4 regions of the Alteromonas sp. Cnat2-8 genome follow, and region 1 is predicted to be linked to each of the others. Evidence: predicted binding sites of a transcription regulator. Region 1 holds the regulator's gene; each other region holds the start of a gene.

Region 1 (8,157 bases):
CTAAAAGATGAACAATGCAGGCCATAGAGCCTAAGTGGGCGTAGAATATCGCAATTATGATGAGTCTGTCATGATAATTGCGTAGGTTTTGCGCAGGATTTTAAGATAACTGCGCTAAGTGTTGATTAATTGGTCAATGGATTGGGTAAGTAAGACTATTCGTCTTCGTTAAATCTGCCCTCAATAAGCTCTTCAATAGCTGCAAGTGCATCAACAGCATCACTGCCGTCCACAATCACATCTACCTGTTCACCTTGATGGCTTTCAAGCATCATTAATCCCAATACACTGCTTGCGTCTGCTTCTTTATCGCCTTTTTTTAAGATAATTTTAGCGTCGAATTGATTAGCCAGTTTAACCAGTTGGGTCGCCGCTCTCGCATGCAACCCTAACTTATTGACGATAGTTAGCGTTTTTTGAATAGTCATTACTGATTCAGCTCTCTATGGCGAATTTGAACATCAGGGTGTATTTCACTGAAGGTTTTCGACAGGGTCTGTGCGATATAAACCGAACGGTGTTGCCCGCCAGTACAGCCAATGGCTACGGTTACGTAACTTCTGTTATTGCGCTCTAAATGAGGCAGCCATGTCGTTATTAAATTCTGAATTTGCCAAATGAACTTGGTCACTACAGGCTGCGACCCCAAAAATACTTCTACTGGTGCGTCTAATCCGGTCAGATGTTTAAGGTCGGGCTCCCAGTGGGGGTTAGGTAAAAAGCGGGCATCAAAAACGTAATCCGCATCTTTAGGAATGCCGTGCTTAAAGCCAAACGACTCAAACACAAGCACAAGGCGTGAGCTTTTCTTACCCAAGATACGCTCTCGAATTAACTCTGCCAGTTGGTGAATGGTAAGCTTATCAGTGTCCAAATATAAATCTGCGCGTTCTGCAATAGGAGCAAGTAGGGCAGACTCCGCTTTAATGGCTTCTGAAAGCGATTTATTAAGCTTGGCGAGAGGGTGAAGACGACGTGTTTCGCTAAAACGCTTAACCAGTACATCATCGCTCGCGTCAATGTAAACAATGGTCATCGACCACGAAGAAGGCAGGTAGTCTAGAATTTCCACCAAATCGTCAGGATTTTTAGGTAAGTTTCTCACATCGATACTTACCGCAACCTGATCGTACTCGTCAACAACTGTATGGGTTAAGGTGGGAAGTAAGTTTACCGGGATATTATCAACACAGTAATAACCTAAATCTTCCAATGCGCGAAGTGCGACAGACTTACCAGACCCCGAACGACCACTGATTATTATCAGCTTCACCTACTTTCTCCCTAATACTCTGGTTTTATCACATACGCGTTGTTGAATTAGGCGCCCACTAAACGGTTAATAGGCGCTTAATGTTTAACTTAATGCAGATAGAATATCGTCGCTTGTCGTTGCGCGACGTATTGCTTTAATCGTTTCTTTGTCGCTTAGTTTACCAGCCACGGTGGCCAGCGTTTGAAGGTGTCCTTCGGTCTGCTCCTCGGGAACGAGTAGCGCAAAAAAGATGTCTACGGGTTTCTCGTCAAGGGCGTCAAAGTCGATTGCTGGCGTGCTGGTTACAACAATGGCAATCACTTTCTCAAGGCCCGGCAGGCGTCCGTGGGGCAGGGCGATACCATTGCCAATGCCTGTACTACCCATACGCTCTCGAGCCATCAAACTGTTGAGTACCGTTGCCTGATCAATGTTCTCGTTTTGCTTGGCAGCGATATCAGCGATGATCTCAAGAATTCGCTTTTTACTATTACACTGAACCGCACACTCGGTGCGGTCCAGACTTACGATGGCTTGTATATCCATGCTTAATTAACTACTAATGTTTTTTCAGTTTTTCCTTATGCTTGATTACCTGCCGGTCGAGTTTATCAACCATGCTGTCAATCGCCGCATACATGTCGGTATTTTCTGAGGATGCGAATACTTCAGCGCCACTTAAATGAACGGTCGCTTCGGCTTTTTGATTTAATTTTTCAACGTTCAGGATGACATGCACATTAGAAATGTGATCAAAGTGACGTTCAAGTTTGCTGAACTTCGTATCGACATAATTACGCAAAGAGTCGGTGATTTCGACATGATGACCAGTAAGGTTGATTTGCATATTTCGTCTTCCTTATATTATTAAGCCCGATTAAATAAGGCTTTTGCGTTGGTTCGACGGCGGGATCGACAACGATTCCCGGTACTTTGCTATTGTTCGCCGGGCAACTTTAATGCCTTGTTCGGCCAACAATGAAGCAATCTTGCTATCACTTAGCGGCTTGCTAGGCTTTTCAGCGGCCACTAATTTCTTGATCAATGCACGAATCGCTGTAGATGAACATTCACCACCAGACTCTGTTGCAACGTGGCTTGAGAAGAAATACTTCAATTCGAAGATTCCACGTGGCGTATGCATGTACTTTTGCGTTGTCACTCGCGAAATAGTGGATTCGTGCATATCTACCATTTCTGCGACATCATTTAGCACCATTGGTTTCATCATTTCCGGGCCGTGCTCAAAAAAGCCCATTTGCTGCTGCACAATGCAGTTTGCAACCTTCATTAAGGTTTCGTTACGAGATTCAAGGCTCTTTATGAACCACTTAGCCTCTTGCATGTGTGAGCGGATGAATTGTGAATCGCTACTATTCTTGGCACGGCGACTCATTGCAGCGTATTGTTGATTTACGCTTAACTTAGGCAGACTGTCGGGGTTCAGCTCAACCACCCAACGGCCATTTTTCTTGGTTACTGAGACATCAGGAATAACGTACTCAGGCTCTTTAGTAACTAAAGCACTACCTGGGCGAGGATTCAAGGTTTGCAGTAAACGCATTGCCTCGCGTAGCTGATCTTCTTTCAATCGGCTTTTACGCATAAGCGTACGATAGTCTTTGCTGCTCAGTAAGTCAGAGTACTCTTCAATCAGTTGTTTTGCTTCAGCAAGCCACGGTGTGTCTTCTGAAAACTGGCGCAATTGCACCATCAAACATTCTTGTGGAGAGCGTGAGCCAGAACCAATAGGGTCGAACATCTGAATGCGCTTTAGCACACATTCTATTTCGTCCATTTCAATCGGCTCTTCCATATCATCATCGTTAACCGCTTCTAAAATATCATCAAGGGTAACGGTTAAATAACCTGACTCGTCAATAGAGTCGATGATTGCTGTAGCGATTGCGCGATCGGTATCCGAGAAATGGGTAAGGCGCATTTGCCAAAGAAGGTGCTCTTGAATATCTTCAGTAGTCTCACCTTGGAAGATTTGCTCGTCGTCATTGGATGGACCCGGAGCAGGCGAAGATGAAGCAGAGTAGTATTCATCCCACGTACTGTCGATTGGCAGCTCATCGGGAAGATCGTTTTTCTCAAGTGCATCGCCGGCTTCTAATGTGTCACTAGATGCAGAAGCAGTGGCCTCAGAGCCGCTGTCATCGTTGTCGATATTGTTCTTTTCTAGTTGCGGCTCGTCGTTACCTTCTTCAACTTCTAATAGCGGATTAGAATCGAGCGCTTCTTGGATCTCTTGTTGAAGATCAAGTGTAGAAAGCTGCAGCAGTTTAATGGCCTGCTGAAGCTGAGGTGTCATGGTAAGTTGTTGGCTAAATTTTAGCTGTAAAGATGGTTTCATCTACGTCTTATTTAAATGCTCTAAATTGAATATACCAGAGCGAAACTGAAAAATGACAATTCGGTTACATTAACTATAGCCTGAATTGTTCGCCTAGGTATACATCCCTTACTTTTTGATTACTTAAAACCTGTTCCGCCGTTCCTTGCGCAATAAGCTCGCCATGACTCACAATGTACGCCTTTTCACAAACATCCAATGTCTCTCGTACGTTATGGTCTGTGATAAGGATTCCAATACCCCTATCGCGAAGATGTTGTATTATCTTCTTTATATCATTAACTGATATTGGATCAACACCAGCAAATGGTTCGTCTAACAAAATAAATTGCGGTTTTGCTGCCAGAGCGCGGGCAATCTCAACGCGACGGCGTTCGCCCCCTGACAAACTCATCCCCGTACTATTACGTATATGGTTAATATTAAATTCATCAAGTAGCGCATCAGCTTCTTCTTCTTGCTGTTGTGAATTTAAATCTTTACGGGTTTGCAAAATGGCCATGATATTTTCATGCACTGTGAGCTTTCTGAAAATAGAGGCTTCCTGCGGTAGGTAGCCTATTCCGCGGCGTGCACGCTCGTGCATGGGCTGATGAGTTAGCTCATTGTCGTCGATTTCAATCTTGCCTTTATCCAGATTCACTAAACCAACAATCATGTAGAATGTGGTGGTCTTACCAGCGCCATTTGGGCCAAGAAGACCAACAATTTGACCCGTTGAGACAGACAGACTTACATCTCGAACAACCTGTCTTGACTTGTAAGCCTTAGCAAGATTTTTAGCGCTCAAAGTTGCCATTGCTATTCATTGCCCTCGTTGTCTTTTTTGTCTTTCTTAGACGAAGTTTTGCGAATGGTCTCAGGTGTGAATACTGTGGTCACTCGACCCTCACCATCTTTACCTGCGCCCCCAGTCGCTAGCAATTGCTCGGTAATCATATCGAACGTGATGTTGTCACCCTGTACTTTACTGGTGTCTTGTTTCAACTCTGCGTTTCCGGCAAGAGAAATCGTTCGGTTCACCACTTCATAGCGTATTTCATTAGCTTTTGCTGAAACTGGCGTGCCGTCTTCCAATTGCTGGGAATAGCTTGCAGGCTTCCCTCTAGCAATAAATATTTCACGACCACCACCGTCAGTGGCAATTACTTCCACTTCGTCAGCTTCAATAACCAAAGAGCCTTGAGTTATGAGTACGTCGTCTTTGTACAACGCGGTTTTATTTTTACCGTCGATAAACTGGGTGTTCGAGCCTATTTTTATGGGCTGCGAAAAATCATCTTCACTGGCGTGTACCGCACCGCTAGCGATGGCAAGCAATAAACTAGTTGCTAGGGGAATAAGTGGTTTGTACATGATCTAAAAGCTCGTATTCTTGTGTGCGTAAATTCGCGTTAAACCCATTACTTAAAATGACATATTGGGTGCCCAGTATTTCAACGGGTTGGTCAGATGTCATTTGCTTGGTTTCTAAATTAATTTGAATGTACTCGGTCGATATACTTCTGACAAAGTCATCGCCAGTTTGGTTCTCAATATTAACTTGGTTTTCCAGCTGGATTAGCTCGTTATTGTATAGTGTACCTTCATCAGCGGTTACCACCCATGGTGATGACGCGTTTTCTGTATAAAGGGTGTATTTAGGTTGCTGAAACAATACAAAGCCAAGCTGGTCGTAATGCTCCATCGACTCTGCAAATACTTTGTGATTTAACTCACCGTCTTGATTGTACAGCGTAGTGGTTAGATTTTTTGCTTTGTAGGCGGGCTTTAGCGCATCGTTTTCACGATTCCCCTGCGTTTCAGGCTGCTCTTCCATCCACGTAGGGATGTACATCAGCATCGCCAGAATAAATAGCGCTGATATACTTAATCCTAAGCGATTAAAGCCAAACAGGCTCATACACTAGCTCCAAAAATCTCATTTGCTACCCCTTTGGCCTGCAAAATGGTATCCGATATTTCTCGGACCGCGCCAAACCCACCGGGAAGGGTCGTAATCCAGTTTGCTTGTTTTGCTACGTAAGGATGGGCATCGGCAACCGCAATTTTAACTGAAACGTGCTTGTACATACCCGTATCTGGCATGTCATCACCTACCGCAGCCACTTCGTCAGTGTTTAACTCAAGGCGTTTCATCAGGTCGCTAAGCGCGTCTGCTTTATTCTCTTCGCCTTGAATTATATGTGCAACATTCAGTGCCTTCATTCTATTTTCAACAATGGCAGAGCGACGTCCAGTAATTACCGCGACATTCACTCCATTGCTCACTAGCGCTTTTACACCATATCCATCACGGGTATGGAATGCTTTAAGTTCTTCACCGTCGTTACCTAAGTAAATTCGGCCATCTGAGAACACACCATCAACGTCGCATACCAGCAACTTTATCTTGGCTAGTTTTGCGAAAAGCGAGTCATTTATTTCCGTGTACAAGGTGGTTGTCATTTAAAGCACTCCTGCTTTTAGTAGCATATGCATGTTAAAAGCCCCAACAGGTTTGCGCATATCGTCAGTAACCATTAACGCACTAATTTTATGGGTTTCCATCAAATTCAGGGCTTCTACAGCCAGCTGACCTGCGGTGGTAGTCTTGCCGCCTTTAGTCATTACTTCTTCTACCGTGGCACTGTGTACGTCTACGCGGGCATCGAGAATTCGTCGTAGGTCGCCATCCGTAAAGACGCCTGTCAGCGTACCGTCTGCCGCTATCACGCCTGTCATACCCAACCCCTTTTTAGATATTTCCAGCAGTGCGTCAGCAACAGAAGCACTGGCATGGACAAGGGGGATATCACTGCCGCTTTGCATGATATCGCTAACTTTAAGCAGAAGTTTTCTGCCTAAACTGCCGCCTGGGTGCGAAAGCGCAAAGTCATCTGAGGTGAAACCTTTTTGGTCGAGCAGTGCTACCGCAAGCGCATCACCCATAACCAGTGTGGCGGTTGTGCTTGACGTAGGAGCAAGACCTAGCGAACACGCTTCTTTTTCAACGCTGATATCAAGTACGACATCTGCGTGTTGCCCTAATGAACTGGAAGCACTGTTGGTCATGGCGACCACCTGTATGCCTAAGCGCTTAACTACGGGCAATAAGTTAACTAGCTCGTTAGTCTCGCCAGAATTAGAGATGGCGAGTAAGACATCGCCTTTGCTTAGCATGCCCAAGTCGCCATGGTTGGCTTCACCAGGGTGCATGAAAAATGCAGGAGTACCTGTACTGGCAAGCGTAGCGGCAATTTTATTTCCGATATGCCCAGACTTTCCCATACCACTCACGACAACTTTACCCTTGCAGGCAAAGAGAATATTACAGGCAGCGATAAATTCATTGTTTAAGCGCTCTGCCAGATTAGCAATAGCCTGTGTTTCAATTTCAATAACGCGCTTCGCTGAGTCGATATAGTTCATCTGAGTTTGTGTATTCATGATTATCCGAATAGCCAGAATTGATAGCCGATAAAGCAAGCCAGAAGTATGAATCCATTTGTTCTTGATATTGTACGTTTACCGATTAAATCGAAGCTGAACAAGAACAATAATAATGTTAAACCAAGCATTACGTACATATCTCGGTTGTAAACGTCAGGGTCCAGGATACCAGGCGCGATTAACCCGGGCATGCCAAGTACGGCAAGCAGGTTGAAGATATTTGAGCCGATGATATTACCCAGTGCTAAATCGTCTTCACCTTTCAGTACACCCGCAACACTTGCTGCTAGTTCAGGTAGACTTGTACCAAACGCAATAATCGTTAGTCCGATAACCAAATCCGAAATGCCCATGTATCTGGCAATTTCTACTGCTGAGTTCACCAAAAAGTGAGCACTTAATGGCAGTATTACAAGGCCTACACCAATCCAAATGAGCGCTGACGTATTCGAAACGCCTTTGGGGATTTCATCTGCGGTTTCCGCAACCAGAGGGTCTTCTTTATCTACCTGTAGCGACAACCACGCCATCATTGCCAGTACGAAAATGAACAGGCCTAGTAGGATAATGCCTTCATAAGACTTAAGTTCACCGTCAAACATAAAGCCAATAGCAATCAATGAGATGATAAGGAGTGCTGGAAGCTCGCGCTTTAATGTTGTTGATGAAACAAGCAATGGTTTCACTAGCGCGGTTATACCTAAAACTAGCGCGATGTTCGTGATGTTAGAACCTAGCGCGTTACCCACGGCGGTGTTCATATTGCCATTTGCGGAGGCTATGGCGGAAACCACAATTTCAGGTGCCGAAGATCCCATAGCGACAATCGTTAGTCCGATCATCATTGGAGAAATGCCGATGTTTTTTGCTAATGCTGAGGCGCCATATACAAACCGGTCAGCGCTCCAACTCAGTACAATCAGCCCAACAAGAAAAATGACAATGTTTAAAAGCACAACAACCTGTAATAGAAAGTATTTCGCTAGATTGTCGCAAAAAGAGTGCCATTTGCCTATGCTCGCAGCGTTTTATTTTCGCCAAATACTGTCAATTGACGTAAATTTCCGCTGAATACGCAAATTAGGTCGCACTTACACACACAAGACTTCAT
Region 2 (8,157 bases), 280 kb from region 1:
TAAAGAGCGCTTGATGGTCAGAGCGTTTAACGCCGTCGGCGTATACTTTAATACCGAAAGTATGCGCCAGTGAGCAGAAGCCTCGAAGGAAAGCGTGATTAGCTGGGTTGAAGTCTATGTCGGCCATAAATGCGGAATCAATTTTCACATAGTCTAGCCCCATCTCTTGCACATCTAACAGTTGCGAGAACGATTCGCCTACGCGTTTAAGGCCTATTTCGCATTCTTTAGCTTTAAGCGTAGTGCAAAAGTCGCTAAATTCGTCAGGGAAACGTGTTGCTGTAGATTCCCTTACTTCGAAACACAGCTGTTTAGCTGCTTTTGAGTTGCTGCCTATTTGATAATAAAGCTGTGCAAGGGTTTCAGGGTCTAGCATGAACTGTTCGGAGCAAAGAAAAGCAAACTTCGATTCTGTGCCAGAACGGTTAATGTAATCAATAAGGTGAATAATGGTTGTCAGTTCTAACTGTGGCAACAAACCTAAGTAACGTGCCCAGTGGGTATAGAAGCCGCTCTTTCTAAGCTCGCCGTCTATGTTCACCCCAGCCCAGCTTTGGTAATGAACCAAATTTCTGTCTATATCGAGCACTGGGAAATTAAATGTTTCTACATCGCGCTCATCGATAGCACGTTTGAGCTCTTGCTCCCATCGCTTCTCTTCCACAAGTGAAATGAATTCTCTTAGCGGGGCCTCGACAAACGGTTCGTCCATTTCATCCGCTTCGGCTTCATCTATCATTGCATCAGCGCGCATAAGTGCGTTTGAAAAGCTGTCATCCGGTCGTAATTTCACAACCGACTGAAAGACTTGAGGGTCGCCATCGCGGCTAAATGCACTTAAACACGCACCGTGTAATGCTTCAGATATAGTAACGGCATCGTGTGTTTCGGTGAGGAGAATAGCAAATTCATTTTTTTGCATTCTAGCAATACGACTGTCGGTGAAAAGGTGATGATGCATAGAAAGGCAATCATTAATTTCTTCAACGAAGTCGCGAATACGATTTTTACGTATATTGGCCGGGGAGCGCAAGAAACCTTCGCCCTCAGTAAATCTCACAAAAAAGACGCAGTTGACGCCTTCTGTATCGCGAAAGGCAAGTTGGCCTTTTAAAATCGATATAAAATAGTCTCTGTTGGCAACACCAGATTCGTCGTCGAATTGGGTTTTATAGCGCATGAGATCAAGGCGGGAATTTTCCTCCTCCATAATCTTCTTGGACGTTCTCGCTAAGAAGTTCATCGCGCGAACCACACGTTTGAGTTCTAGCGTGCGAGGTTCGGGCAGTTGAACAAATTTCATTTCACCAAAAGACTCGGCTTGACTAACAACGCCATCCAGAGGTCGAATAATAAAACGAAGTGCCCACGCGCCTATTATTCCTGAGAAGATACCTACAAGGGACAAGCCAAAAATGAGCCGTTGAGTAGCGCGCCACATAGATGCGACGGCGAAGCTGGTGTCGGTTTCAACATATATCGTACCGTACTGACCCCACCCCTCGCTAACCTGAGCAATACCTGGATTGACATTCGGTGAGAAATTGTCTGCAAACCATCTGGGCGTGTCTTCATCTAATTGCACTTCGTGGGTGTGGGCAGACACAATTTCGCCGTCCGCTTTTTGAAGTACAATTGTCGCGTAGTGTCCTATATCGAATTGGGACATGATGAAAAGGTCTAAAGATACGGGGTCTTTTTCTAATCCACTTAGCGTTAACGCCATCATACTTGCGTTATCTAAGTTTTTTGAGTAAAGCTGTTCTTCTACGTATTGCTTCGTAGTAATTCCATGAATTGTCACGCTACCTGCAATTGCAACAAGGACAACGACTACAATGGCTAGCCATAATTCTCTTGTTATTGACATAAACTCCTAGGACCTTCTGCTAATCCCCTCTTGCTTCATGCGCTCAATAACGTCACGCCACCTAGATAGTCTACTGGTAGACGAAGAAACCTGTGCCGTTTTGCCTGGTTGCCAAATACCTGAGTCGTTAAAACTAAAAACAGGTATCAGGTCTGTGCGCTGTGAGCCGGGTAATACATTAGACACTAAGCTGTCTAGCACAAGGGGATCCGATGAAGGGGAGTCATAGTATCCTAAAACCATATGTGCTTGTGTTACTCGACTTCTACCAATCTTCGCTTTTACATAAATTAGGCGAAGTTTAGAACTATCGATACCTAAGTGTAGCAGAGCTACGTATTTTGCAATGGCATAATCCTCACAATCTCCGCGAGAATGGCCAAAAAGTTCAGAAGGGGTTGCCCAGTAGTCTTTTTCTTTAAACACAATATCGTCAGTAGCATACTGAATATGCTCATCAAAGAAAGCGTTTACACCAAGCAATTGATCTTTGACACCCTTACTTTCAAGAGCGTGTAGGGCAGCTTCTAGCGCTGCAACGTGTGATGCTTTATCAGCTCCAAATTTATTTTTTACTTCCTGTTCAAGCTTTGGAAACTCGATTACATACTGATCCTTCATTTGCTGTCCAGCCAGTAGCAGGGCCACTAATGCTAAGCAGTGCGACGCAAATAGAGAAAGGGTCATAACTTCATTATTTTAGTTATACTAAAGTATAGGCGAGAGTAACCGTCTTCACCTAAAGTTTAAGTATAATTTGCTATACGTAGTTATAGGTATAACATGGCTGTGCTGATAAACCAACCATGATTTCGAATGCTAAAGTGGAAATCGAGAAAGACTATTTTTTTACTACAAAATCGTGTTCTTGAATGTTTGCGATAATTCCTGCACCTTCGTTTACTACTAGAGACGAATTACCGTAGGCACTACTCACTACAAATTTGCCAGGATATAGCGAGTACTGTAAGTATTTACGGCCACGGTTATCGACAATCTCTTTAGCTTGATAAAGGTATAGTTCATCTTTTTCAGAAATGCCATTGTCTCTGCCTAAAGATACAGAAATTTTATCGCCGGCAACATTAATCACTCTACCTGTCATTGGCTGGCATGCAGTGGCTTCTTTTATGTCTTCAATCGCTTCTGCTATTGTCGCGTTGACAGTTTGCCCATAAAGCGACTGCCAAAACTTCGTCGAAAATTCATCTACATCTTCGAATCTGTCGAATGTCCATTCTCCTTGATTCTGATAAGACTTAGTCAACAACAGGCCTCCATTAATGCCGTCATAGACTTGAATGGTCATAGCAAAGGAGCGTCGAGAAGTACCCTCACGCCACGGTGTAAAAACCGAAGCCTCTTCCCGTGTCATGCTTAAATCATCTATCATGCCCACCAGCACAAATTGAGTATTACTTTGCGCTGAAAGCGTGCGTACATTTTGGTCAGTATATCGACTGTCAAATTTTGCAGTATGTGGCGCGATATAGATAATATCTAGGTTTTCAGTTTTATTTCGCATGGCCTGCGCTAACTGCTGGGTGAATGAAGCATCGAAATTGGGAATATTACCCTGTGTTAGCTGCGCTCTGTTACGTACCCTGAAATGTGTAGTAGCGAAATGTTTTTGGTCATTTTGTGCGGCGCACACTTTTCCTCTTGGAAAAATGTCAGCGCGAATACTTACCGTAATCACATCGCCGCTATAAACTTCATCAACTAGTTCCAATTGTTCAACTTCGCCGGTAGAGCGAATGGTCATCTCTTCATTTTTAAGAAGACCATTTGTAAGCTTGGCGACACTATGAACTGATGCGCCTGCAAAAAGCATGGCTTGCTTAAGTGCCTCTTGGGTAGCCGCATGTCTGGCAGTTTCCTTATCACCATTTTGCACCACAGCCTGTCCTGTAGCCTCGTACCACACGGCATTTGCTTGCCCAACCAAAAATGCAAACAGGCAAATTACCGCCACGACTGCATTTAAAATAGTTACCAGCTTTGTTTTGCTAATATGTCGCACCGCACACCTCTGGAGGTTTTTATCTAACTGCGCTATGCAAAGCGCCCGGTTTATGAAGCGAAGTATGCGAAAAGAGTGCCAGTTGATGTGGTTTCGTCGCCATTAAATCAATCGGGCGCATATCTTGCACATATCTTGCAACGCGTATCTTGCTAAAGGTTTGTAAAAAGCGTCAGTTTAGATATGTCAAAATCTGCTACCGCGAGTATGGCAGTATCTCGTAGTTACAAGGCTGCCACCGACGAGAGCAGCGTAACTACACATTTGATTTTATTAATAATGCAATTTGGAAATGAAACTATGTGCTTGAAAAAAATACATAAATCAAAATCGCTGCTGCTGTCTTGCTTTCTTGGTTTAGCAATAAGCACTGGTGGATGCGGCATTATTGATAAACACGTTGAGTGGGAAACAATAGAACCAGAAAGCTATCCCGTGCTCAAGGCGGTGGGCTATGCGCCAATTTCCTCCCAGCATGGCGAAAGCGACAGCATGAAGCTTATAATGGCGATGAAAGCGTCAAAATTAGATGCATACCGAGAGCTAACTGAACAAGTCTATGGTCAAAAAATTGAAGGCAATCAGTCTCTGTCTCACTTGGTTATAGATAGCGAAACATTGCGAGCATCTGTAGAGGGGGTCATTAGAGGCGCTGAAGTCGTTAAAGCCTATCCAGTAGGTGAAGATACATACGTCACCGAACTCGCTTTAGATATGCAGCAGGTTTACGATATATATCTGTCGACCGCAAAACCGCGCCGAGTAAAGGATGTTAAGTATTATTAAACGTTAGCGAAAGGGGAGTTTGCGCAAGTGGCTGTATCGTGAAGTCTTGAAACATGCGCAAATTCACAGAGATATAATTTACTTTTACCGGTTAAGGCTTAATGGTTAAAGCTCGCTGAGTGGGGTTTACTGAAATCGCAAAAAATTAGGCGCTCACTCCCGACCCTAAAGTCCCGCCTTTCGGCTTTCCTTTTTTGTCATAGGTGAGCGATTCTTTGGCACGAACTTCCATCATCAAGTTACGTAAGTGTGTGAGGCGTAGCTGTCCTTGCTCTACGGCTTTTTGATTGACCTGCGTGCGGTATTTGCAATCGTCCAGAAGTTTCTTTGCATTAGTCATTAATGCTTCATCTTCTTCTGACATTGAGCCTTGATCGCTAATTGTGCGCTCAATGCTTCCATCGAGAGCCTGAATAGACGTTAACAGTGCTGTCTTTTCGTCTAACAAGTTCATTAAAGATTCGGCGTCTCGCGAACTGATAAGTTGCAATTCTTTTTCAAGCAATACGGCAAGTGAAGACAGTTGCTCCACTTGCTTTATTAGTGCTTGTGTCAATTGGCTTTCTTGTTCAGTCACGTTAGCTCTCTTCTGGTTAGTTACGAGTTTTGTCGCTCACTATTTAGCGCCAAAAATCTCACCTTCTAGTTTTGCAATCTTGTTGGCAAGCACTTCAGGATTAACTTTATACTCGCCACTTTGAATCGCTCGCTTAAGGCGATCGACTTTATCTTGGTTCACAGGCGCTTCCGAACCTTTCTTCTGAACCTGGTTGAGCTGCTGAGCAGATTGCGTCAACGATACAGAATCCTGACGAGGAACTGATGCGGTTTGCGCAGCCTGTGTTGATGCCTGCTGTGGAGATTGCTGCGTTTGGTTTTGCTGCGCAACCTTTCCATTATCAACGGGGGTTTTCGGTAACCCATTGTTTATATTGTTAATTGCCATAATTAGTCCTCACTACTTTTTCGCCTCTGTAAAGTATATCGGCCTTTTGGCTAATTTCTTTAGCTAAATTGTGAACAAAAAAGTAGATATTCGCTGCCTCGTTTATAAGTGTATCACGACTTCTTCAGGGCTTGCGACTCTTGCTATCACCGCCTTTTGGCTACTGGCATTAATTACCTTAATATTGTCACCAACAACACCGTCTTGCTGAGCGATTCCGGCTGTTTTCACTTCCATACCTGCTACCTCAGCAGTTATGGTAATTCTGTCGCCTTTGCACACAAAGCATAGCATATTTGACTGTATAGCTTGTCCGTCAGTCACTCGGCGTTTTATTCTAGCCCCAATAAGCGCTTCTAGTTCAGTAAATGCGGTATGGCGTAATCGTCTTACATCAACTTTTGCCAGAGAGAGATTCGATGATGTCAGTACGGTTCCTGGACTTATTGCGCCTTGGGTGACAACAATTTCTTTGGTACGCGTTACTTGCCCGCTGGTAAAAAGGTACCATTCATTATTTCTACAGCTCACTCTAACTGATATATACGATTGGCTCAGCGCTTCTTGCGACGCATTGTATTCGAACCCAGTTGGGCAGTCAGGAATATTTATCCTATCGTCTATCTTCACAATAGACACATCAATGCTAGTATCCTGCGTATTATCAGCAAGTTGAGTTATTAGGTATTGTTTTGCGCCTTCTTCAACCTGTTTGTGATTGGTTTGTGTCGCCAAGCAGTTCATAGAAAGCACACTGAAAACGGTCAATGACAGTAATCGTGTGAATGTAAGGCGCGTTTTGGCGTTCATATTTTTCATCATGACTTTTCGTGTTCAGTTTACAAGTTATTGACTATGCTTAATACGGCCGATTTGCTTAGTGCAAATAAATAACAGCCAAAGTAAATCCATAAGGTTTACAAGCACGAGCGTCAACGCAGGATCATTGATTAAGTTAAGGTATAAACCCTTACTAAAGACTGAAAAATGCTATTTAGTGTCATTTTTCTGTCGTTTGACCTGCAAAAATTTAGTGATATTGTCTATCTTTATCATAAGAGGCAATGATCATGCCCAGTATTACTTAGAGGTGACCTATGTCGGGGATTTTAGATTCAGTAAACCAGCGCACGCAGCTTGTTGGGCAGAATCGCTTAGAGTTGCTGCTGTTTAGACTGAACGGCCGCCAACGCTTTGGAATTAACGTTTTTAAAGTGCGGGAAGTGCTTCAGTGTCCTCCGCTAACAGCAATGCCGAAATTAAACCCGTTGGTTCGTGGTGTGGCGCACATCCGTGGTCAAACCATATCGGTCATTGATTTAAGTATGGCAACACGCGGCCGTAAAATTGAAGATCTCTCTAATGCCTTTATTGTCATTGCGGAATATAACCGTTCAGTTCAGGGCTTTTTGGTGGGTGCCGTAGAGCGTATCATCAACACCAATTGGGATGCGATCATGCCGCCACCTCAAGGTACCGGCAGAGCAAGCTATTTAACGGCGGTGACTGAAGTTGAAAATGAACTTATTGAAATTCTAGACGTTGAGAAAATTTTAAATGAAATTTCTCCGTTGAATGCCGAAGTAAGTTCAGAGGTGGCAGAAGGTCTGACAACCGAAGGCCAAGAAAACAAAATTATCTTTATTGCAGATGACTCTGCGGTAGCGAGAAACCAAGTTAAAAAGGCCCTAACTTCACTAGGCTTAGAAATTGAGCTAGCTAAAAACGGTCTTGAAGCATTAAACAGGCTTAAAGAAATTGCGGAAGAGTACGGCGATGTAACGAACCGTGTAGGCGTGCTGGTCTCAGATATCGAGATGCCAGAAATGGACGGCTATACACTAACCGCCGAAATTAAGAATACGCCTGAACTTCAAAAGCTTCATGTTGTATTGCATACGTCGCTCAGTGGTGTCTTCAACCAAGCTATGGTGCAAAAAGTAGGGGCTGATGACTTTATCGCGAAATTCCACCCCGATGAACTTGCTACCGCGGTACAAAAGTGGCTAATGACTGAGTGCGAATAACGGAGCAAGATAGGATTGGCTAATAAAGACGTTTCGCCAGCAAGTTACCTCAAGTTTAGAGAGTTTTTGGAAAAGCAATGCGGCATAGTATTAGGTGATAATAAACAATACCTAGTGCGCAGCCGTTTAGCTTCATTACTCTATAAGCATAAGTATGAGTCTGCTGACGAACTGATTGACGTGGTTGTGAAAGGGTTCGACAGAACTTTACTACAGAACGTTATTGACGCAATGACCACAAACGAAACGTTGTGGTTTCGAGACAACTATCCCTTCGATTTACTTGTAAAAGAGTTACTACCAACACTATCGGCAAAAAATCAGAAGCTTCGCATATGGAGTGCCGCTTGTTCGTCTGGACAAGAGCCTTATTCTATTGCGATGTCTGTACTTGAATATCAGCGCCAAAGGCCAGGTGCATTAAGAGCGGGTGTTGAAATTGTTGCTACAGATTTATCGTCAGAAATGCTGCAAAAGTGTGAGTTAGGTATTTATGACGAACTGT
Region 3 (8,157 bases), on a different contig from region 1:
CAACGAAGTGATGAAGTTATGCTTTAAAGGTGTGACCTCACGCATTCAAGGTGCGGGCTTCGATGATTTCCAGCAAGATCTTATCAACCTAAACCGTATTGCTTGGCTTAAGCGTAAATCTGTCGATCACGGCGGCTTGCTTAAATACGTGCACGGTGGCGAATATCACGCCTATAACCCAGACGTAGTCAGTACGCTTCAAAAGGCTGTGGTGTCTGGTAACTACGACGACTACCAGCAATATGCGAAGCTTGTTAACGAACGTGCGCCTGCGCACATTCGCGACTTGCTAGCAATAAACCCTGATTGCGACCCTATTGATATTAGCGAAGTAGAAGCACCGGAAAACTTATTCCCACGCTTTGATACTGCGGCAATGTCAATTGGTGCACTAAGCCCTGAAGCGCATGAAGCGCTAGCTATTGCCATGAACCGCCTGGGCGGTCAGTCTAACTCTGGGGAAGGTGGCGAACACCCTTCTCGCTTTGGAACTGAAAAGAACTCTAAAATTAAGCAGGTGGCTTCAGGTCGCTTTGGTGTAACGCCTCACTATTTGGTTAACGCAAACGTTATTCAAATTAAAGTGGCGCAGGGTGCAAAACCGGGTGAAGGCGGTCAGCTTCCCGGCGATAAGGTAAATAAATACATCGCACAGCTACGTTTCTCTGTGCCGGGTGTAACCCTTATTTCACCACCTCCACACCACGATATTTACTCAATTGAAGATTTGGCACAGCTAATTTTCGATTTGAAACAGGTTAATCCAACGGCACTTATATCCGTTAAGCTAGTATCTGAGCCGGGTGTTGGCACCATTGCAACAGGTGTAGCGAAAGCCTATGCCGACCTTATCACCGTTTCAGGTTACGACGGCGGTACAGGTGCAAGCCCGCTAACATCAGTTAAGTATGCGGGTAGCCCATTTGAGCTTGGTTTATCTGAAACTCAGCAAGCGCTTATTGAAAACGGCTTACGTCACAAAGTACGCGTTCAAACCGACGGTGGTTTGAAAACAGGCTTAGACGTAGTAAAAGCCGGTATTTTAGGCGCTGAGAGCTTTGGTTTTGGTACAGGTCCAATGGTGGCTTTAGGCTGTAAATATCTACGTATTTGCCACTTGAACAACTGTGCGACCGGTGTTGCAACGCAGGATCAAAAACTGCGTGACGACCACTTCATTGGCTTACCTGATATGGTAATGAACTACTTCAAGTTTATTGCTCAAGAAGTGCGTGAAATCATGGCGTCTATGGGTATTGCTAAGTTCGACGACCTTGTTGGTCGCACAGAACTACTTAAAGTTTTAGATGGCATTACCGCTAAGCAAAACCGTTTAGATTTGTCTCCGTTGCTAGCGCAGCCTAAAGCAGGCGACCATACGCGCTTATTCTGCTCACAAACGACCAACGCACCTATCGATAAAGGTGAATTGAACGCGCAGATGCTTAAAGACGGCCAGCAAGCGGTTGTTGAAGGTAAATCTATTACCCTTAAATACCCAATCCGCAATACGGATCGCTCTGTCGGCGCATTGCTATCAGGTGAAATCGCTAAACACCACGGTAACCACGACTTTGAAGATACACCTATCAAAGTTGAACTTACCGGTACAGCGGGTCAGAGCTTCGGTGTGTGGAACGCTGGCGGCCTGCATATGCACCTTGAAGGTGATGCCAATGATTATGTAGGTAAAGGGATGACCGGCGGTAAGCTTGTTATTCACCCACCTCGCAATATCTCTTACGACGCCCACGACAGCGCCATTATGGGTAACACCTGCCTTTACGGTGCAACAGGCGGTAAGCTGTTTGCTGCTGGCCGTGCTGGCGAGCGCTTTGGCGTACGTAACTCTGGTGCTATTGCGGTAGTTGAAGGCATTGGCGATAACGGCTGTGAATATATGACAGGCGGTATTGTGGCTGTACTTGGTCCGGTTGGTGTTAACTTCGGTGCAGGTATGACTGGTGGTTTTGCTTATCTTATGGATGATGGCGACGACCTTGATAACCGTGTAAATGCCGAACTGGTCGATGTAATGCCAATTGAAGATAAAGCGATTCTTGCTGAGCACTTACGTGGCTTAATTAATCAGCATTACGAAGAAACAGGAAGCGAGCACTCGTTGTCGTTGCTTACTGATTTCGCCGCAACGCTGAAACGCTTCAAGCTTATTAAGCCAAAAACCAGTGATGTGAAAAACTTGCTTGGTCACATCAGTCGTTCAAGTGCTGAATTACGCATTCAGGCTCAGTAGGAGGATTTAGTTTATGGCAAAGAACGTATATCAATTTGTCGATGTTGAACGTATCGATCCGCCGAAAAAGCCGATCATGGTACGTAAACAAGAGTTCGCGGAAATTTATCAACCGCTGAGCCAATCTCAAACCGAAGGCCAAGCAGATCGCTGCTTGGACTGCGGTAACCCATACTGTGAATGGAAGTGTCCTGTACACAACTATATTCCACAATGGTTAAGCCTGGCGAACGAAGGCCGTATTTTGGAAGCTGCGGAACTCTCTCATAAAACCAACAGTTTGCCGGAAGTATGCGGTCGCGTATGTCCACAGGACAGACTGTGCGAAGGTGCATGTACGCTGAATGATGATTTTGGCGCAGTGACCATTGGTAGTATTGAAAAATACATTACCGATACAGCATTCAAAATGGGCTGGCGCCCAGATATGTCTGACGTGGTATGGACCGATAAGAAAGTGGCGATTGTAGGTGCAGGCCCAGCTGGTCTTGCATGTGCTGATATTCTGGTTCGTAACGGCGTTAAACCTGTTGTTTACGACAAATACGAAGAAATTGGTGGCCTACTTACATTTGGTATCCCGTCTTTTAAATTAGAGAAAGACGTGATCAAGCTACGCCGCCAAATCTTTACTGAGATGGGTGTTGAGTTCGTACTTAACACTGAAATTGGTAAAGACATACAGTTCCAGGATTTGCTTGATAAATACGATGCTGTTTTCTTAGGCATGGGTACGTACAAGTCGATGCAAGGTGGTTTCGATAACGAAGAAGTTGAAGGCGTTCACGAAGCCTTACCTTTCCTTATCGCCAACACCAATCGCGTAATGGGCCTTGAAAAAGATCCTGCTGATTACATTGATATGAAAGGCAAGCGCGTAGTAGTACTAGGTGGTGGTGATACCACGATGGACTGTGTTCGTACGTCAATTCGCCAAGGCGCTGCCCAAGTTACCTGTGCATACCGCCGTGACGAAGAAAGCATGCCAGGCTCTCGCCGCGAAGTTGTTAATGCGAAAGAAGAAGGGGTTGAGTTTAAATTCAATCTTCAGCCGCTAGACATTGCAGTAGATGAAAACGGTAAGGCATGTGGTGTTAAGCTGGTTAAAACCGAAATGGGGCCACCGGATGCCAATGGTCGCCGCCGCCCTGTTGAAGTGGAAGGTTCAGAGCACGTACTAGAAGCAGACGCGGTAATTATCGCCTTCGGCTTCCAGCCCAGCCCTGCGCCATGGTTTGCTGACTTCGGCATTATGCTTGATGAAAAAGGTCGCGTACGCGCGCCATCTGCTGGCAAATTTGCTTACCAGACCTCTCACCCGCAAGTCTTTGCCGGTGGCGATATGGTACGTGGTAGTGACTTGGTTGTTACTGCTATCGACGAAGGCCGTAAAGCCGCAGAAGGGATTATGGACTATATTGGCGTTTAACCTTCGCTAACTAAGGCCTATTGTCCATTCACGAAAAGCTCGATAGTTCTGCTATCGAGCTTTTTTTATTTAAAACGAAAGAGATACGATTTACATTAGATAGAATAATTGAATAAAGAGATGACATCATGAGATTGCGGACATGGCTACTTTACGGGTTATTTTTAGTTTCCGTTTCATATTGCGCCCAGGCAGAGGAAAGTAACGCACTTACCACTCGCTCGGCTAAAGCAGTGTTCGCAGACTACTTGGAATATCTCACGCTACCCAACGTTGCAACGCAATCAGCAACTGATATAGAAAAGGTTGCGCGTTGGACGGCAACGAAATACAGCGAGTATGGTTTTAATACTCAGCTGCTGGAAAACAACGGCATGCCGATGCTGTATGCTGATTACATGCTAGCTGGGAAAAATGCCCCTACCCTGCTTTTTTATGCACATATGGATGGTCAACCGGTTAACGCTGAGTTGTGGGAACAAGACAGCCCTTGGCAGCCCGTTCTAAAAATCGAAGAAAATGACAGCTGGGTTGAAAAACCACTCTCTTTACTCGATAAAGACTATGACCCTAATTGGCGTATTTTTGCGCGCTCGGCATCTGACGACAAAGCCCCAATTATGATGTTACTAGCAGCCATAAACTCACTTTCGACGAATAAGGTGACGCCATCAGTTAATATCAAAGTGCTCCTTGATTCAAACGAGGAAGGTGGCTCTCCTACCCTCGCAAAAGTGATAGAAAAAAACAAAGCGCAGCTTTCTGCAGATGCCGTAGTAATGTTAGACGGTCCCATGCATCCATCCAACGCTTCTACCGTGGTTTTCGGTCATCGCGGTGCGACACTGGTTAAGCTCACTGTTTTCGGACCAAACTCTGATAGCCATAGTGGGCACTTTGGCAACTACATTCAAAACCCCGCTTTTATGCTCTCAACACTTTTAGCAGGAATGAAAAATGAAAATGGCAAGGTGACTATTCCTAATTATTACGGAGACGCTCCTTTGTCAGAAGAAACAAAACAGGTGCTTCGAGACATTCCTATTGATGAAACTGCACTATTGGCACGCCTTGGGGTAGCAAAGTCAGAGTCTGTAGGTGGCAACTACTATGAATCCATTAGTCTTCCGTCTTTAAATATCAATGGATTGAGCGCTGCAAGCACAACAGCAGTAAGGACAATCATTCCGGCTAGCGCTACAGCGTCCATCGATATTAGAACTACAAAAGAGGCTCACTCGTCCAGACAAGTTAAGCTGTTAAAAGACTATATAACAGCTAAGGGATATCACATTGTGGACGAATTGCCATCAAAAGAAACCCGTCTAAAGCATGAAAAACTCATTCTTATAGAAGTTAGCTCCGGCACTGCAGCACTACAAACGTCCCTCGATGAGCCAGTTGGTCTATGGGCGCAAAAGGCACTAGAGTCTGTAAGCGATGAGAAGGTTGTAGTTATTCCAATGATGGGGGGTACTGTTCCAACCGCACCGCTAGTAAACAGTATAGAGAAGCCGGTAATTCTTATTCCATTAGTCAATGCTGATAACAATCAACACGCCCCTAATGAAAACTTACGTATAGGGAACTTTTACAGTGGAACAAATGCGCTGTATCAATTACTGACCACGCCTTATGACCAGTAATAGAGTTGTAGTGATGAAGTGATGCTTTAAACCAAAACCTATACGGAAAACCTCACTAATATACGTTAATAGACCAAGGTTTAGTTGAAGCGCGAGAGTTACGACTCTACTATCGTTTAAGCAATTAAAGACATCGCACATCGGGTGAAGAATCTATCTATGCAGCATTTAAACATTAAGAAACTTACATTTTGTCTAACACTGGCGATAGCAGCGAGCAATGCCAGCTTAGCTGATACCATTGCTGTTGACGCTTCATTAAATGCGCAAGTTAACAACCAAACTAAGAAACAAAGCGTCAACTCTTCACCTAGTAAGCCAAGCATCATGTCTTGCCCTTCTGATTTTCAGCAAGTTAAGATTTCTGATGATGCAAGACAATGCCAAGCATTTGACGAAAGCAAGACAGCAGTAATGGTTTACCACTCTCCTCGCTCCCCGAGTGAATTACTGAATGTTTACCAAACGGCGCACCCCGCTTTAAAAACTCACACGCCTGTTAGCGGCCGCACGTTGTTATCCTCAGAAGATAAAGGGGTCAGAGTAATAATCAGCCCAGATAATACTGGCTCTCAAGTGGATATTCTTGTTACATCCACAACGAAATAAGCCCTTTTAGCAAGACAACTACGAAATCTACTCATGTTGGCATCTGCTTTGCAAAATCATCAATAACTACTCCACGGTAACAGTTAGTGTCATTTTTATGACGCTCAAACTGCAAACGGAGCCCAAGCTTTTTTCGATATAAACACTTTAGCGGGCTTCTTTATTACGCATTCCGTGGGCTTTAACTATTGATATTTGCGAGGGTTACGATGGAATTGGCAATTATTCTAATGATGTTACTTATTGTCGTTGCACTGGGTGCCATAAAGTTGTCAGACGGCGGTGTCGCATTTCCATTTAGGCGAAAGCCGCAATTGTTCACCCCCGTTGAGCACTCTTTTTTAAACCTTATCGAACAGGCTATGGGAAGAGAGTTTCGCATAGTGTGCCGTGTGCGTCTTAACGATTTAGTGGCGGTTCGCCAGTCTGCAAATAAAAAGACGGCAAGCCAAGCCATCAGCAGAGCTTCTAGCAGACAGCTCGACTTTGTATTAGTAGATAAACACGACATGAGTCCTGTTCTTGCTATCGACTTAGTTCATAGCCAAGGCAAAGATGGTTATAAATCACAAAAAGACTGGTTTGTAACCGGAGCACTTGATGCTGCCGGCCTTCCTCATGCAAGAATTAAAGTGAAATCTGGTTATACCGTTGACGATATTCGCGAGTGTTTGGAAAACAAACTCATTCCATATCGCCGTTTACAGCAAAAAATGGCACAGCTGCCAACGCATAATCCAGAGCCACCAAAGCGCCCGACTCGCCCAGTGCGTTCAAGCAGACCAGCTGCAGCTTAAGACATAAGCCCACTTCCCCTGGCCTTTGTTGCTTTGCTATTTTCTTACTCTCAAATAGCGGTAACAGAGGCATTTTTCTGTCAGTTTCTCTATTTTCCTTATACAATTAACGCTTTCAACAGCGTATTCACGCGTTAAACTCCCTCAACACCGTCGGTAAAGTTATGAAAAAAATTGGTATTTTAGGTGCAATGGACGAAGAAGTTGCGCTACTTAAAGCGTCACTTTGGAATGTAAAAGAAACCCAGTGGAAGCACCTGACGTTTTACGAAGGTACACTTAACGACATAGAAGTGGTGCTAGTAAAATGCGGTATTGGTAAAGTGGCTGCAGCAATTGCTACTACTGTACTTATCGAACAGTACGCCCCTGATGCTGTTGTCAATACTGGTTCTGCCGGAGGTTTCGACAAGAATCTAAACATCGGTGATTTAGTGATCGCCAGTCACGTTATTCACCATGATGCCGATTTAACCCATTTTGGCTACAAGCTCGGTCAATGCGCAGGTATGCCTGAAGATTTCCGTTGCGATACAAGGTTAATGGAAGCCGCTCGTAGTGCTGCCACGGGCATTACGTCGCTTCAGTCGACAACAGGTTTAATCTGTACGGGCGATGCGTTTATCGGTAGCGACGAAGCTGTAGCAGAACTGCGTGAAAACTTCCCAGACATGAAAGCGGTTGAGATGGAAGGTGCAGCTATAGGTCAAACTTGCCATATGCTCGACACGCCTTTCCTTGTCATTCGTTCATTGTCGGATATTGCAGGAAAAACGTCGTCAGTGAGCTTTAAAGAGTATCTAGACACTGCCGCTAAACACTCAGCACAATTAGTTATGGCAATGATTAAGGCCCTCGCAAAATAAGATGACAGAGGTAATTAGCGACCCGCAATACCAGTCGCTATTCGTACTTTGGCTGGCTATCGCCGTTGACGCATTATGGCGCTGGCCCCAAAGTACTCATCCATTAACGCTCATGCGCTACCTCGTTCAGCAAATGGGGCGCAAAGTGGTGCCCTCTCGCGAATACGGTAGGTCTCAGCACTATATTTCAGGCTCATTAGCCGCCCTAGTTCTTCTTGCGCCATTGGTAGTATGTGTTGCCATCTTGGTGTACATGGCCCAATACCCCGTATTCTTTGAGGCGATTATTCTTGTCGCACTGCTCGACTACGGTTACCAGCGTCAACAGTACAAAAAAGTGCTGGCGAGTGTGGGAAGAAATAAAAAATCCCTCGCACGTGAAATGGCGCAAACCATTACTGCACGTCAATGCGATTCACTTTCCGATATAGGAATTGCCAAAGCCGCGATAGAATCGCTATGGCTGAAGTTTCTTTATCTTTATTGCGGCGTCATTTTCTACTTTGTAGTGGCAGGCCCCATAGGCGCACTCATTTATCGATTGCTTTTGCTCACA
Region 4 (8,157 bases), on a different contig from region 1:
TTTGCTTCGTTTAGCGTTGCGCATAATTGCCTAGCGTAAGGCAGAAGTTTCTCACCAGATTGAGTGAGCTGTATACTGTTGCGTTGCCTAATAAAAAGCGTGGTATGAAAATACTCTTCAAGTAGCTTTATGCGCGCACTGACTGCAGATTGAGTAAGGTAAAGGTTTTCAGCCGCTTTACCAAAGTGACGAGTTTTTGCCACCTCTATAAAGGTGGTGAGAAAGCGTATATCCATGCTTATTGTACAACCGAATCAAAGTGGGTCTAAATTGACACAGATAATACGGCAAGTAAACACAAAAGCACAGAAGCGCACCGCTATAAACGGTACGCTTTATTAAAATTTCACCAACTCGCTGAATTAATACTCTTCTTGGTGCAGGCGACGCTGTTTGTCACGGCGTTGCAGGTCACGCTTCTGCTTTTCCTTTACAGTACTTTGACGTTTGGAATTTGGCTTTTTAGCGTGAAAATCTTCCTCTTCTACCGAGTCCCATTCATCACGCTGGTAACGATAGTCTTTACTCATTGACTTCTCTGGGTTGTTAACACACCTCAATTATTATCTTAAGCGACAAAATAGAAAACGAATTTTAATCATCGTAGCGACAAGAATTTTTGATTATTCCCATCAGTGATTTTCATAGACTTTTAACGTCCAACTCATTTACGCTCGTGTTATAGCGACGCCCGTTGCAGGGCCAATAAATAAAAGCTTACATTTTATTTTAATTTCAAAAACTTAGGCATCTCACGTTTGAGGTTATCCCCTCGCACTTTCTGTATACTTTTCAAACGTAATCTAAAATTTAGTGTTAGATTTTATACCGTTAAAAATTTTTTATTGATAAGAGAAAAATCTTTTGTTTTATCTTCGTTTTTAATTATCTTAAAAGTGCGCTGAACAAAACATTACGTTGGGTACAACATGAAAAGTTTAGCTATTCGACAATCTGCAAAACCTTATATTGACCGTCAGAAGTTTCCATACGGTTTTCGTAAATCAGGTGACTTCAGTATTACTGAAGCCGATCTTCTAACCCACTACGGCAAAACACTGCTAGGACTTGAAAGTGGCGAATTGTCGCCTGAAAGTGATGATGAGAGACACTTCGTCGAATTCGTTACGGGTAAAGTTGAAGCTAGCAATAACCTAGAAAAAGCCTGGGCGAAATACGTCAGATTAGCAAGGGGCAAAAAGCACTTCTACACCCTTCACAGCAGTGCGAGTAACCAATCAGACTATGATGAAGACTACTCTGATGAAGAATTCGATGTAGCATAATGCTACAGCATTACTAAAAAGCTCGCTCCGGCGAGCTTTTTTGTTATTGAACAAATGATCTCAATCAACTTCAGACAAGAACAAAATGAAGAAACATTAAGGACTGTCTACACTTAGTAGTAATACAGAGTGATGTGCAGTGAATTGTGCATTTCATTCTGAAAAACGAGCCCATGCAAAGGAGGCGCAACGATGATCATTAGTTCAAAACAGCTTACTCACTTTTCTATACATGCCCTAGATGACAAAGTGGGCGGCATCCGCGATATCCTTTTCGATGACGAAACCTTCACTGTTCGCTACTTGGTCGCAGATACCAATACTTGGCTACCGCTTAGCCGTAAAGTGGTGATATCACCTATATCTGTTAAACAGTTAGATGAAGATAGTGAGTCTGTTCATATCAATATGACAGTTGATACATTAAAAAACAGCCCCTCTATTGACGAACATAAGCCTGTGTCACGTGAATACGAAGAAAATCTCTTCAAATATTTTGGTTACGGATACTATTGGATTGGACCAGGAGCTTGGGGGGAGTTCGCACATCCAAATGAACTGGTCGAATTACAGCGCGCTGAAGAGTCTGAAGCTGAAAACCCGAAAAAGAGCACCAACCACCTAAGAGCAGTGGGCGAAGTTGGTGGATATGAAGTTGCTACAACCACTGATAACGTTGGCCACATCAGTAACTTCGTCATTGACACCGAGAGCTGGAAGATAATCATGCTAGTGGTAGATACCAACAACTGGCTTCCGGGTGGCAAACATCTCGCACTTCTACCTAGCGATATTGAAAGTATCGACTGGGCGGCGCACAGCGTAGTAGTCAATTTAAGTCACGACGAATTGGTTGATAGACCTGAAGTGGAAAGTGAAAAAATATCTGAAGAAGGCTATGTGCCTATGCTTTGCGAGCAATTGAATAAAAACGGAAATTAATAACCGAAGAATGTCACTGTTGGCGATTTTTAGTTAGGAACTTTACAATGTCCGTTGTTGAAGGCGGACATTGTAGCTTAGGATACAAAAAGTAGATTACTCGCAGAAAAATTCGTACATCAAAGCAATCAAACGCTTGACGCGCTCGTCTGCTAAGCGGTAGTAAATAGTTTGACCTTCCCTTCTTGTGGCCACCATCTTTGATTCTCGCAATAAAGCAAGATGCTGAGAAATCACTGGCTGCGAGACGCTAACAACTTCGAGAAGTTCGGTTACCGATTTTTCCTCTTTCAGCAACGAACAAAGCACCATAAGGCGTGTTTTATTCGCGAATTGCTTTAGGAAGATCTCGGCTTCCGCAGCGTGTTCCATTATATCATCTGAACCTATTACCATATCCTCGGACATAAGCACTCTCTATCTGTAAAGTATTTCGGCACCAATTTAGCCATTTACTATACTAAAGTATAAGACATTTTGCCGACCTGCCAATTTATGCGACGAATCCCTGTATTTTACATTGTTTTATTACGCTGACATCAATATATTAGATTTTACTTATTTTAATCAAGTTTAGGCAAAAAGGAAAAGTATGCTTATAGACATGAAGACTCGAATAGAAAACATAGACGATAACTTACGCACTGTATCTGCGGAGCAAGCGGCCAGTGAGTGCCGAAACAATAGCGGTATACTGATTGATGTACGGGAGAGTGCCGAAGTTGCCAATCAGCCCGTACCTTCTGCGCTTCACATACCACGCGGCGTGCTCGAAATGAAGGCACTGGAACAGTTTAAAGATGCTTCAGCGCCACTTTATATTCACTGTGCATCGGGCATTCGAGCAAAACTAGCAGCAGAGCAACTTATAAAAATGGGCTATGAGAACGTTTCGGTGGTGACATGCCCTGTACCCACAATAAACCAAGCAAACCGAAAATGACTTCTTAACCACGTGTATGCTATAAGTATCGTTAATTAAGAGTTTTAAGGCGCTGTATGCTGAAATCTACGTTAGAACAATGGCGAATGTTCAAAGCCGTCGTCGATGCAGGCGGCTTTAATCAAGCTGCTGCTGAAGTTCACAAAAGTCAATCGAGCGTTCACCACGCGGTTCAAAAGCTTGAAAACGCCATTGGTGTGTCGTTGTTTGAGAATATTGGACGTAAAGTCCAGCTTTCTCCGCAAGGCGAACTTATGTATCGCCGTGCCTCTTTTTTGCTGAGCGAAGCGCACAAGCTCGAGGCCGTTGCCAATAGCCTTCAATCTGGCACAGAAACAACTTTACGCATAGCGGTGGATATTATTTTTCCGTCTGAATTGCTTTATAACGTGCTAGCGAAAGTTTCTGCTGAGTTCCCGCTCCTTCGTATCGAGATAGAAGAAACTGTGCTCAGTGGCGCAAATTCACTTTTGAGCAATGGTAAAGTTGATTTAGGCATCTCTCCTTTCGTGTTTCCTAATGGCTTTAGCGAAGACTTGTGCGAAATTGAGTTTGCAGCTGTCGCTCACGCCGACCATCCATTACACCAATTAGATAGAACGCTCACACTGGAAGACTTAAAAGCGCATCGTCAAATTGTGGTAAGGGATTCATCTGCGGAGCGTAAAGCTGATGTGGGCTGGTTAGGTGCAGAGCAACGCTGGACCGTAAGCCACGTTAGAACGTCATTAGATATTATTGCTCAGGGGTTGGGTTTTGCGTGGCTGCCTATAGCAATCATTAAAGATGAGCTTGAAGACGGTACACTCGTTCCCCTTCCCCTGGATAATAATGCAGCATTGCGTAAGGCGCTCCTTTATCTGTCTTTTGAAGACGGCGATACGTTGGGACCAGCTGCCCGTGCTTTTATTGGTGAGCTACGATATCAAACAATGAACCTTCCATCGTCAGATTTTATGCTCGATTCGTGTACTGAGTAGTTTGACCATCAGTTTAGAGCGACTGCAAGGCGTTCAAATCCAAGTATAAACCCAAATAGCGATAATGAAACACCAACTAACGCCACAGCACCATCGTCTGTGGCCATGCCTATTGCCATAATAAAAACAGCAAAAGCGGGAATAAGGCCCATAAAGGGAATAAGCTCCAGAGGAATCATTACAAGTCCGCAACCTGCACAACATAATGCGATGAGTGATCTGAACACAGGCTGGCGCATGAAAAAACACCGAGGAACTAAAAAGCGGTCTACGCGTACTGCATACGGTTTAACTTTTTCGACAATATAGCGAAGCTGATCGGCGTCACAGTTTAGTTGCATCACTTTTTGCGGTAACCAAGGATGCCTACGACCGAGTAAAATTTGCAACGCGATGAGTAAAATTGTCCCACCCGCTAAAGATGGGATCCCAGGGATGGCCCCAATCGGTGTGCAAGCGATAAAAGATGGCAGCGCCAACATTGGTCCAAAGCCTCTTTTCTCCATCACATCCCAAAATTCAGCAAACTCGAATGTATCTTGTCTTGCTCGCGGCTGCATTTTCCCCAACAACTCGTACAAGGTCATTGATCTTACAGCTGTTTTTCCCCACATCTTCAATTCCTTTGATATCACATTACCAGCGAACGTCGCGCTAATCAGACGGGCTCCTCGCCTAATTAATATACATTTCTTGCACCTACTCGATTTACCATAGTGAGATTGCAAGTAACCTTAGACAGGCAAATCGTGCGAAAAATATGCCATCGATTGCATGTGACGGTGTGTTGAAGACAGGAATACTTTTTGCAAATGCCCCTGATAAGTAAAGTAAAATCACCTAATAAAACAAAGACAGATATAGACATTCTGTACTTTAGTGCGATGTGCACCGCTGATCGCAAAGAGTTGATAAATTAGAAGAAGGTAGCGCAACCGACTATCTCTGGCATCAAGGCAAGTGTTCAAGATTTCCGGGTTGCTTGAAGCGTTTAGATATTTTCCGATGCGCTTACGCTTTATCAATTTAAACCAGCGTATAAATAAACTTTAAATATGCGCTTTAGCATTCAGTTGTTAATAGCGTATGATAAAACTATAACATTGATTCTATTCCATATTTTTTCTGAATAGGAAACGAAAGAAGAGAGGGACATCCACGTGCTTACCGTACTTTTAGTTGATGACGACGCCGATTTCACAGAAGTAGCTTGTACTATCATCGAATTTCTTGGCCACGAAGTACTTACCGCTGCCACACTCAAAGAAGCCCGCGATTGGTTAGAGAAAGAAACCTTTGACCATGTACTGCTTGATTTCATGCTACCCGATGGAAGCGGCGCGCATTTGTTCAATGAGTTAGATGCACTTCCTAAGCGCCCTCGCGTTACTTTGATAACGGGTCACCCTTCAGTGAAAAGCGTGATAAAGGGTCTGTGTGGCCCCACGGTCGACTATCTCGTTAAGCCAATTCAACGGGAGGAAATAGAGGCTGTATTAAGTCAAAAGCCAAAAGAAAAAGCACCTGCGCAAGAAAAAATAGAGAAACATTTTGACCTACTGATTGGTGAATCACCAATTATGAAAGAGCTCTACAAGCTGATTTCTAGAGTGAGTAAGACCAGCGCAAACGTAATGCTGCTTGGTGAAAGCGGTGTAGGTAAAGAAGTGGTGGCTGCCGCAATTCATCGTGCTTCAGAAAGTGAAGGTCCCTATATTGCAACCAACTGTGGTGCATTCTCAAAAGAACTAATAGGTAGCGAACTTTTCGGTCACGAAAAAGGAGCATTTACCGGCGCTGTAGGACGTAAAGAAGGTGTTTTCGAACAAGCTGAGGGCGGCACGCTCTTTTTGGACGAAATCACAGAAATGCCCATTGATATGCAGCCCAACTTACTCCGCGTTTTAGAAAACAAGGTTGTTATTCGTGTGGGCGGAACGAAGACCATCCCGGTGAGCTGCCGCGTTGTATCTGCCACGAACCGAACAATGGAAGAGATTGCGCAAAGCAAAGTACTGCGCGAAGACATCTACTTCAGACTTGCGGTGTTCCCAATCACCATTCCTCCGCTACGCGAAAGAAAGGAAGATATTCCATTACTAGCAAAAACCTTTATTGCTGAATTCAATAAAGATAATGGCTCGCAATTTAAGTGGGAAGATAGTCAACTCGATACGTTACAAGCCTACGACTGGCCCGGTAACGTGCGTGAACTAAGACACTTTGTGCATCGCGCTGCCATTATGAGCGACCCTGAAAAGAGTGAGATTGAATTACCAAAAACCATTGAGTCACCATTTGCTCAAAAACAGAGCACGACACCGGCACTTCAAGCTGGTAGAACCATTGAAGACGTGGAAAAAGAGCTAATTTATGCCACGTTGGAAAAAGTGAATGGCAATAAGACCACCGCAGCAGAAATGCTGGGAATTAGTACAAAAACGCTTTACAACCGTCTTCATGCATATGGTGACTTAAGTAAAGACGACTAAGTAAGAGGTATTCGGCATGACTAGCGAAGAATTTTCTCGACTAAGTGTTTATGTGCATGATGCACGCAAACCATTAAACAGAATATCAATGCAAGCTGAGCTAGTAAAAATGGCATTAAACGGTGACGTTCCACCTGAAAAGGCATTGGTGGCGTTGGATAAAATAATAAGCAGTGCTAAAGACTGCAGCCATACTCTTGCTGAAATGACATCAGAGTTAAGTGGCAATGTTTCGGATTAAGTAAATGATTACTAAAGTATTGTCTTCACTATACAGTTGGATAATTTTAGTTGTTCTGGTCATTATTGTAATAACTGCTAATTCATTTTACGTAGTTAGTACATTGAATGACCTTTCTGCTCTGGAAGCGCGGCTGTTCACTACGAACCGTGTTATCAATGCAGTTAACCGCCTTCACGTTGCTGTACTTCGCGTGGAGTCTGGTCAGCGCGGCTATATGCTAACTGGCGATGAAGAATATCTTACCGACTACACCGAAACGTTAAGCGTAATCGGCGAATTAATGGATGAGGTAGAAGTAAGCTCCTTCTCTTCAGATATTAACGACCAGTCCATCCGCATCGAAGAACTTTTGTCGTTAACCAAAGCAAAAATCAATGAAGTCATTGAAGTAGTTGAGCTGTATAAAGAAGGGAAAGAGCAACAAGCTGTCATTTTAGTGAATAGCGATAAGGGTATAAAACTCTACAAACAGTTTGAAACCTTATTTAGAGAAATCGACGGTTCAGAACGAGATATGCAAGGCACGCATTTAGCCAACTTAATGAGCCTAAGAAGGGACTCTGTTAATACGCTGATCATTTCCTCTGCAACGACTCTGCTACTGATTATTACGGTATTTTTATTGCTCAAAATAAATTCCCGTGAGCATGAGAAATACCAAGCTGACCTAGAGTCTGTTAACGAAGATCTAGAATCTCGGATAGCAGATAGAACGCAAGAGTTAAGTGTTTATTCAGACGAATTAGCACGAAGTAATAGAGAGTTGGAAGATTTTGCCTTTGTGGCGTCACACGATCTTCAAGAACCATTGAGAAAAATTCGGGCATTTGGTAACCGCTTAGAATCGGGTTACAACGATGTGATAGACGAACGAGGCAAAGATTACCTTGCGCGCATGCTCAATGCAGCAGAGCGGATGTCCATGCTTATTTCAGATCTTCTCGCCTTTTCTCGCGTTTCCACACGAGGTAAAGAGTTTGACGACGTTAATCTAGGCACCGTAGTGGATAGCATCATGGGCGATTTGGAAATCGCTATCGATGAAAAGTCTGCGCAAATAAATGTTAGCGATATGCCGACTATTCGCGGTGACAAATCGCAATTAGAGCAGCTGTTTTTAAACTTAGTGTCTAACGCACTGAAATTTCAGAGCGAGGGCGTGAGACCTGAAGTAACGATATCTGCAAGGGACGCGACGGAAGAAGAAACGAAAGACATTCTACTTGCTGAAGAATACGACTGGACAAAAATTACCGTATCAGACAACGGT

The links. Region 1 encodes sigma-54, which starts transcription at its own class of promoters, with help from an activator protein. Its sites were predicted from a motif close to GTTGGCACGNNNNTNGNNT; they were not measured.
Region 2: the regulator sigma-54 is predicted to act here: its motif matches at 3,958-3,976, upstream of MHN00_RS01100 (flagellar assembly protein T N-terminal domain-containing protein).
Region 3: the regulator sigma-54 is predicted to act here: its motif matches at 5,974-5,992, upstream of MHN00_RS05350 (DUF2726 domain-containing protein).
Region 4: the regulator sigma-54 is predicted to act here: its motif matches at 4,901-4,919, upstream of MHN00_RS17135 (exopolysaccharide biosynthesis protein).

What each region holds. Positions count from the first base shown of each region.
Region 1 is NZ_JAKREX010000001.1:517,340-525,496, reverse strand. Features, by position in the region: gene MHN00_RS02225 (HPr family phosphocarrier protein) at 156-428, opposite strand; gene rapZ (RNase adapter RapZ) at 428-1,273, opposite strand; gene ptsN (PTS IIA-like nitrogen regulatory protein PtsN) at 1,358-1,801, opposite strand; gene hpf (ribosome hibernation promoting factor) at 1,815-2,102, opposite strand; gene MHN00_RS02205 (RNA polymerase factor sigma-54) at 2,133-3,614, opposite strand; gene lptB (LPS export ABC transporter ATP-binding protein) at 3,688-4,413, opposite strand; gene lptA (lipopolysaccharide transport periplasmic protein LptA) at 4,416-4,970, opposite strand; gene lptC (LPS export ABC transporter periplasmic protein LptC) at 4,939-5,517, opposite strand; gene kdsC (3-deoxy-manno-octulosonate-8-phosphatase KdsC) at 5,514-6,062, opposite strand; gene MHN00_RS02180 (KpsF/GutQ family sugar-phosphate isomerase) at 6,063-7,043, opposite strand; gene MHN00_RS02175 (calcium/sodium antiporter) at 7,046-8,002, opposite strand.
Region 2 is NZ_JAKREX010000001.1:238,384-246,540, reverse strand. Features, by position in the region: gene MHN00_RS01110 (LapD/MoxY N-terminal periplasmic domain-containing protein) at 1-1,870, opposite strand, end outside; gene MHN00_RS01105 (transglutaminase-like cysteine peptidase) at 1,877-2,557, opposite strand; gene MHN00_RS01100 (flagellar assembly protein T N-terminal domain-containing protein) at 2,712-3,893, opposite strand; gene MHN00_RS01095 (LPP20 family lipoprotein) at 4,194-4,679, shown strand; gene flgN (flagellar export chaperone FlgN) at 4,825-5,256, opposite strand; gene flgM (flagellar biosynthesis anti-sigma factor FlgM) at 5,296-5,625, opposite strand; gene flgA (flagellar basal body P-ring formation chaperone FlgA) at 5,728-6,444, opposite strand; gene MHN00_RS01075 (chemotaxis protein CheV) at 6,723-7,652, shown strand; gene MHN00_RS01070 (protein-glutamate O-methyltransferase CheR) at 7,668-8,157, shown strand, end outside.
Region 3 is NZ_JAKREX010000002.1:259,116-267,272, reverse strand. Features, by position in the region: gene gltB (glutamate synthase large subunit) at 1-2,254, shown strand, start outside; gene MHN00_RS05365 (FAD-dependent oxidoreductase) at 2,268-3,683, shown strand; gene MHN00_RS05360 (M20/M25/M40 family metallo-hydrolase) at 3,812-5,329, shown strand; gene MHN00_RS05355 (hypothetical protein) at 5,489-5,938, shown strand; gene MHN00_RS05350 (DUF2726 domain-containing protein) at 6,148-6,735, shown strand; gene MHN00_RS05345 (5'-methylthioadenosine/adenosylhomocysteine nucleosidase) at 6,900-7,601, shown strand; gene MHN00_RS05340 (cobalamin biosynthesis protein) at 7,603-8,157, shown strand, end outside.
Region 4 is NZ_JAKREX010000006.1:284,497-292,653, reverse strand. Features, by position in the region: gene MHN00_RS17170 (LysR family transcriptional regulator) at 1-236, opposite strand, end outside; gene MHN00_RS17165 (hypothetical protein) at 363-530, opposite strand; gene MHN00_RS17160 (DUF413 domain-containing protein) at 930-1,286, shown strand; gene MHN00_RS17155 (PRC-barrel domain-containing protein) at 1,479-2,228, shown strand; gene MHN00_RS17150 (metalloregulator ArsR/SmtB family transcription factor) at 2,325-2,636, opposite strand; gene MHN00_RS17145 (rhodanese-like domain-containing protein) at 2,821-3,171, shown strand; gene MHN00_RS17140 (LysR family transcriptional regulator) at 3,228-4,151, shown strand; gene MHN00_RS17135 (exopolysaccharide biosynthesis protein) at 4,160-4,765, opposite strand; gene MHN00_RS17130 (sigma-54 dependent transcriptional regulator) at 5,312-6,643, shown strand; gene MHN00_RS17125 (hypothetical protein) at 6,660-6,884, shown strand; gene MHN00_RS17120 (sensor histidine kinase) at 6,889-8,157, shown strand, end outside.